Linked DNA regions of Flavisolibacter tropicus. The protein of the gene in region 1 interacts with the protein of each later gene in a pairwise test. Links are inferred from orthologs where the notes say so. Each region holds a gene or a part of one and is shown in the gene's direction. Other genes may lie near its edges.

Region 1 (3,226 bases):
ATCCTCAATCTAAAGTGGCTTGCGAAACACTGGTTACAACTGGCCAGGTAGTACTAGCAGGAGAAGTAAAGTCAAAGGCGTATTTAGACGTACAGGAAATTGCCAGAGGTGTGGTACGTAAAATTGGATATACTAAGAGTGAGTACATGTTTGAAGCAAACTCATGCGGTATCTTATCTGCCATTCATGAGCAGTCTTCTGATATCAACCAAGGGGTAGACAAACAAAAGAAAGAAGAGCAAGGTGCTGGTGACCAAGGAATGATGTTTGGCTACGCTACTAATGAAACAGAAGATTATATGCCATTGGCTTTAGACCTAGCTCATAAAATTTTGCTTGAATTAGCGGCATTACGTCGTGAAAATAAGCAGATCAAGTACTTGCGTCCAGATGCAAAAAGCCAGGTAACTCTGGAGTACGATGACAACAATCGTCCAGTACGTATTGATGCCATTGTAGTATCTACACAGCATGATGATTTTGATACAGAAGCTAAGATGTTGGCCCAGATCAAAAAGGACATCATCAACATCCTGATCCCTCGTGTAAAGGCTAAATACAAGAAATACGCTAAGTTGTTTAACAACAACATCAAATACCATATTAACCCAACTGGTAAGTTTGTGATTGGTGGTCCTCATGGTGATACTGGCTTAACTGGCCGTAAGATCATCGTTGACACGTATGGTGGTAAAGGTGCACACGGTGGTGGTGCCTTCAGCGGAAAAGATCCTTCTAAAGTAGACCGTTCTGCGGCGTATGCTACTCGTCATATTGCAAAGAACCTGGTAGCTGCTGGTGTATGTGATGAAGCTCTGGTACAAGTATCTTACGCTATTGGTGTAGCTCAGCCTACCAGCATCAACGTAAATACCTATGGTACTTCAAAGGTAGAAATGACCGATGGCGAGATCGCTAAAATATTGGGTGGCTTGTTTGATATGCGTCCTTACTTTATTGAGCAGCGCTTGAAATTGCGTAACCCAATCTATAGCGAAACAGCTGCTTATGGCCATATGGGTCGCGCTCCTCAGGTTGTTGAAAAAACTTTCTCTACTCCAGATGGTAAGTCTATTAAGAAGAAAGTAGAGTTATTTACCTGGGAAAAATTAGATTATGTTCCAAAGGTGAAAAAAGCTTTTGGTATCAAATAAGTCCTTTTAGACTAGATGAAAGCCCTTGCCTAAAAGCAGGGGCTTTTTATTTGTCTCAGCTAAACTATTTTTGACGGGTGAAACATTTTAGACCGCAGCACAGACCGAAGAAGAGTTCCTTGATTGTAGGAAAGAAGGCGCTTATAGAAGCCATACAGTTGGGAAAGCAGATTGATCGCATCTATTTACAAAGCAATGGCTATCGTGACGTGATAGACGATGTAAAGCGTATTGCCGCACAAAACGCAATACCCATTAACTATGTGCCAGTAGAGAAGCTAAATGGATTTAATGCTGGTTCGCATGATGGTTGTATAGCGCTGGTTTCAAAGGTGCAGTATCAGGATCTTCAGCAAGTGATATCTTGGGTAGTTGAAAAAGGAGAGGTGCCGCTGTTCTTAATCTTAGACGGTATTACCGATGTGCGTAATATTGGAGGGATTGCCCGAACAGCTTTTTGTACTGGTGTACAAGCTATTATTATTCCGGATAAAGGAGTAGGAGCTTTAAATGAAGATGCTGTATTAACATCTGCTGGGGCCTTAGAGAAGATCACTATTTGCCGGGTGAATAGCTTACTAAAAGCGGTAGATGAACTGCATTTAAATGGTATAAAGGTATTAGCCAGTGAAATGACCGCCAGTACTTCTGTATTTGATGTAGACTTTAAAGAGCCGATGGCTATTATAATGGGAAGTGAAGAAAAGGGGATCTATCCGGCATTGATGAAGGCGTGTGATATAAAGTTCAAGATACCTATGGCTGGTGAGTTTGAGTCGTTAAACGTATCGGTGGCAACCGGTATGATCTTGTACGAAGCAATGAAACAACGGTTAAGTAGCTGATGTGATAATTAGCTAATGATAGCTGCGGGTAAGGGTTGATAAGTTGACAAGGAATGTCCCGCAGATAAACGCGGAGGAGGGATGATAGAGGATAGAGGGCAGTTGACAGGAAAGGATTATTGAACAAGGAACAAGGAATGATGAATAATGAGTAATGAGATAAGGAATGTTCAACGCTCAACTTTCAATGTTTAAGGGACAAGGGAAGGAATTGGAAATTAGGGATTTAGAAACGGAGGAAAAATTCGAAATGATTGATTTATCAGATAAAAGAAATCAAGGTGCGATTAGCTTTGTTGAGTGTCCGCGTGATGCCATGCAAGGCTGGAAAAGCTTTATTCCAACAGCTCAAAAGGTTGAATACCTGAATGCCTTGCTAAAAGTGGGCTTTGATACATTAGATTTTGGCTCCTTTGTTTCGCCTAAAGCCATTCCCCAAATGGCAGATACAAAAGAAGTACTTGCTCAACTAGATCTATCAGAAAGTAAAACCAAGTTGTTGGCCATTGTGGCCAATACAAGAGGGGCGGAAGAAGCCGTTAGCTTTTCACCAATTACCTATTTAGGATTTCCATTTTCCATATCTCCAACTTTTCAACAACGCAATACCAATAGCACCATTGAAGAGAGCCTGCATCGCGTAGAAGAGATACAGAATCTATGTGTGCGTCATAATAAGCAATTGGTCATCTACCTAAGTATGGGCTTTGGCAATCCATATGGTGATGAATACAATGAGGCCATACTTTTGAAATGGGCTGATGAAATGGTCAAGCGCAATATTCAGATCCTTTCATTGGCAGATACGGTAGGTGTGGCCACACCAGAACAAATTACGCATGCCTTACAAACACTTATACCGCAATACCCGCAAGCCACTATAGGAGTACATCTTCACTCGACGGCTCATAATTGGGAAGATAAATTGGCGGCGGCTTACGAAGCTGGTTGTAACCGATTCGATGGTGCATTAAAAGGAATAGGTGGCTGCCCTATGGCAAAGGATGATTTAGTGGGAAACATGACAACCGAATGGATGCTGGATTATTTTGAAAAGAAAGGCGATCCCTTGTTTATCAATAAAGAAGCGTTGCAGCATAGTCTTTTATTAGCAAATGAAATCTTTGTGTAGTATGGCTTTTATGATCAATATTGATTTACCCAAACCCGATCGATTAATAGAGCATCAGCATCACTTGCTGTCCATAGGCTCTTGCTTTACGGAGC
Region 2 (3,270 bases), 190 kb from region 1 along the record:
ACCAGTAAGCCATTTACTGCCGCAGCGGTTTTAAAATTAGCAGAACAAAATAAAATTGATCTTAACGCTCTTGTAAGTCAATATCTGCCAGGCTTCCCTTATCCCGAGGTAACTATTAAATCCTTGCTTACGCACCGCAGTGGTTTGCCTAACTATCTATACTATATGGATAAGGGCGATTGGGATAGAAAAGTACTGGCAACTAATGCAGACGTTATTAATACCTTACAAAACTGGCAGCCCCCGCGAGCCTTTAAGCCTAATACAGCTTTTAATTATTGTAATACCAACTATGTGCTGCTTGCCGCTATAGTAGAAAAGGTAAGCGGAATAACATTCCCTGAGTTTTTAAAACAAAACTTCTTTGAGCCATTGGGTATGACCAATACATATGTTCATACTATACAAGACTCTGCACATACTGTACCATCCTTTGATGGCTACGGTGCGCAATGGGCGTTAGACTTTAGCGATGGCCCTTATGGTGATAAGAATATCTACTCTACTCCAAAAGATCTATTAAAATGGGATCAGGGTTGGTACAATGGCATCATAAGCAATTCTTTAATGGACTCTGCATTTTTGCCTTACAGTAACGAAAAACCGTCTATGCATAATTATGGACTGGGATGGCGTTTATTGATGTTACCAAATGGTAAGAAGGTCATTTACCATCATGGTCGTTGGCATGGATTCAACTCATGCTTTGCACGATTAACAGATGAGAAGGTAACAATCATTGTGCTAACGAATAAATTTAACCGTAGCATCTATGGTATAACTCGTAAAATGTATAACTTGTTTGGCAGTTACGATGAGCATGAGGGACCGGCTGAAGAATAAACCCTACTACGGTGAAGTTATTTACTGCTGAGCAAATAAAACGCTGGGATGCGTTCACCATTCAACATCAAGGCATTTCTTCATTAGAGTTAATGAAACGTGCAGCTACTAAGTGTGTAAACTGGCTCACGGAACATGGATACACCAATTACAACTTTGTTATCTTTTGTGGAAAAGGTAATAATGGCGGTGATGGATTGGCTATTGCCCGGTTACTTGCACAGCAAGGCGAGAATGTAGAGGTATATATTCTTGAGTTTGGTAAAAAAGGCTCCGATGATTTCCAAGCTAATCTGGAGCGTTTACATGATTTACCTGTAACTATAAACTATATACAAGAGGGTGTTTCTCTTCCACCCATTCAGCCCGCATCTGTAGTAATAGATGCTTTGTTTGGCGCTGGGCTTAACAAACCGCTAGAGGGACTAAGCCAAAAATTAGTATACCATATCAATCGATCGGGATCTACTATTATAGCTGTCGATGTTCCTAGCGGACTTTTTCTGAGTCAGTCATCAAAAGGGAATACCATTATTGAAGCCACATTCACGCTTACATTTCAAACTTATAAATTAGGACTTCTATTAGCAGAAAATGCTTCCTATCTGGGTTTGGTGCAAGTACTGAATATTGGCTTAAATATAGAATTTTATGAAGCTGAGCCAACAACCTTTGAAACAATAGACTTTTCACTTGTATCATCTTTATATAAGCCTCGGAATCGTTTTTCACACAAGGGTACATTTGGACACGCACTAATTATAGGTGGCAGTTTTGGGAAGATAGGCGCTGTGGTATTAGCGGCCACAGCTTGCGCTCGCACGGGCTGTGGTCTTACTACTACGTATATGCCTTCCTGTGGATATACTATTATGCAAACAGCTTTACCTGAAGCAATGGCATTAGTAGACAGCGAAGACCGCTTAATTTCACACATACCAACTATAGATTTAAGTACATTTTCAGCAATAGGTTTAGGGCCAGGCTTAGGCACAGCCCCAGCTACTCAGCATGCGGTAGCTGCACTGCTGCAATCAATAAGTAAACCCTTGGTAGTAGATGCAGATGGATTAAATTGTCTTTCTCTCAATAAAGAACTACTGAATCAGCTTCCCTCCTATTCTATTTTAACTCCTCATCCAAAAGAGTTTGATCGCTTGTTTGGAGAAAGCCCTAATGAGGTGGAGCGGATTCAAAAAGCAGTGCAAAATGCGCAAGCCCTACAAGTGATCATAATATTAAAAGGTCACCATACATTGATTGCACTACCCAATGGTAGAGCCTATTTTAATATGACAGGGAATGCCGGCATGGCTAAAGGAGGAAGCGGAGATGTACTTACAGGTATTGTAACATCCTTACTGGCCCAAAGTTATTCACCAGAAACTGCAGCCCTTCTGGGAGTACATCTTCACGGAGCTGCCGGCGATCATAATGCACAGAATCTTACACAAGAAACGATGATCGCATCGGACCTTATTGATTCGCTGAGTTTTGCATTTCGGTATTTACAAAAAGCTTAAAAAGCCCTAAGCAAAAACGTACATAAAAGTTTAATGTAGTTTCTGATTTCTCCATATAAAGAATACCAATTGCAGCACTTCAAAGCTTCCCATGTAATTGTTTACCTTTTAGCTACGCAGTAAAGTCTCTTTCTAAGAAAATACAGAACACCATTCTTCCACCTTTTGTTGCACTCATTGTCAAGACCGCTTCGGGAGTTCTTCGAGAATTGTTCGAGACTTCTTCGAAGCGCTTCGAAGAAGTCTCGAACAAAGTACGACGATGGGTAAAGCAATTCCTAAGTAAAAGGATTACCTGGCTCTAGATTAACATAGAAATTGCTGTTCTATAAGAATATATAGCTCAACAATTGGGGAAATAAGAAAAGTTTGATTTATATTTTGGGCCCAAAACCAAAAGCTGGATAGAATAGGAAGAATTGGGCATTTTTGACGGGGTAAAAAGAATGACTCTCAACCCCTATCTTTGCCGACTGTTAAAATTTTTAACTAATACATCGTTGTGAAATAGTCTGCGGGCTATTCCATGTGAATGAAAAAAACAAACTTAGCACATGAATTCGTACGTGTATCTCGTCCCTGTCATGGGTTTAATTGGACTTTTGTACACCTTGTGGAAATTTTCTTGGGTAAGTAAGCAAGATGCCGGTACCGACCGGATGAAAGAAATATCCACTTACATCGCTGAAGGCGCTATGGCCTTCTTGAGAGCAGAATGGAAGATCTTGACCTATTTCGGGTTGATCGTTGCCTTGTTGTTGGGTTTTATGGCCAGCCGTAATGAGCATTCTCATTGGTTGATTGCTGTAGCCTTTATTATTGGTGCTTTCTTCAGTGCATTGGCAGGTTATATTGGTATGCGTGCGGCTACAAAAGCTAACGTACGTACAGCACATGCAGCCCG

What was found.
Region 2: the proteins of rlmB (region 1) and SY85_RS02570 interact in binary tests that used the Escherichia coli proteins (3 or more experiments, as listed by UniProt). The link is inferred for Flavisolibacter tropicus from one-to-one orthologs.

The regions. Positions count from the first base shown.
Region 1 is NZ_CP011390.1:443,425-446,650, forward strand. What follows is about bases 225-3,115. They hold rlmB (23S rRNA (guanosine(2251)-2'-O)-methyltransferase RlmB), read left to right. Parts: upstream 225-1,231; coding sequence 1,232-1,999; downstream 2,000-3,115. Other genes in these bases: metK (methionine adenosyltransferase), read left to right, coding at 225-1,154; SY85_RS01835 (hydroxymethylglutaryl-CoA lyase), read left to right, coding at 2,250-3,115. Outside these bases: more of metK, read left to right, coding at 1-224; more of SY85_RS01835, read left to right, coding at 3,116-3,131; SY85_RS01840 (GSCFA domain-containing protein), read left to right, coding at 3,133-3,226. UniProt on the Escherichia coli protein: Specifically methylates the ribose of guanosine 2251 in 23S rRNA.
Region 2 is NZ_CP011390.1:634,119-637,388, reverse strand. Bases 176-3,110 are described here. They hold SY85_RS02570 (bifunctional ADP-dependent NAD(P)H-hydrate dehydratase/NAD(P)H-hydrate epimerase), read left to right. Parts: upstream 176-854; coding sequence 855-2,366; downstream 2,367-3,110. Other genes in these bases: SY85_RS02565 (sodium-translocating pyrophosphatase), read left to right, coding at 2,921-3,110; SY85_RS02575 (serine hydrolase domain-containing protein), read left to right, coding at 176-843. In the rest of the region: more of SY85_RS02575, read left to right, coding at 1-175; more of SY85_RS02565, read left to right, coding at 3,111-3,270. UniProt on the Escherichia coli protein: Bifunctional enzyme that catalyzes the epimerization of the S- and R-forms of NAD(P)HX and the dehydration of the S-form of NAD(P)HX at the expense of ADP, which is converted to AMP.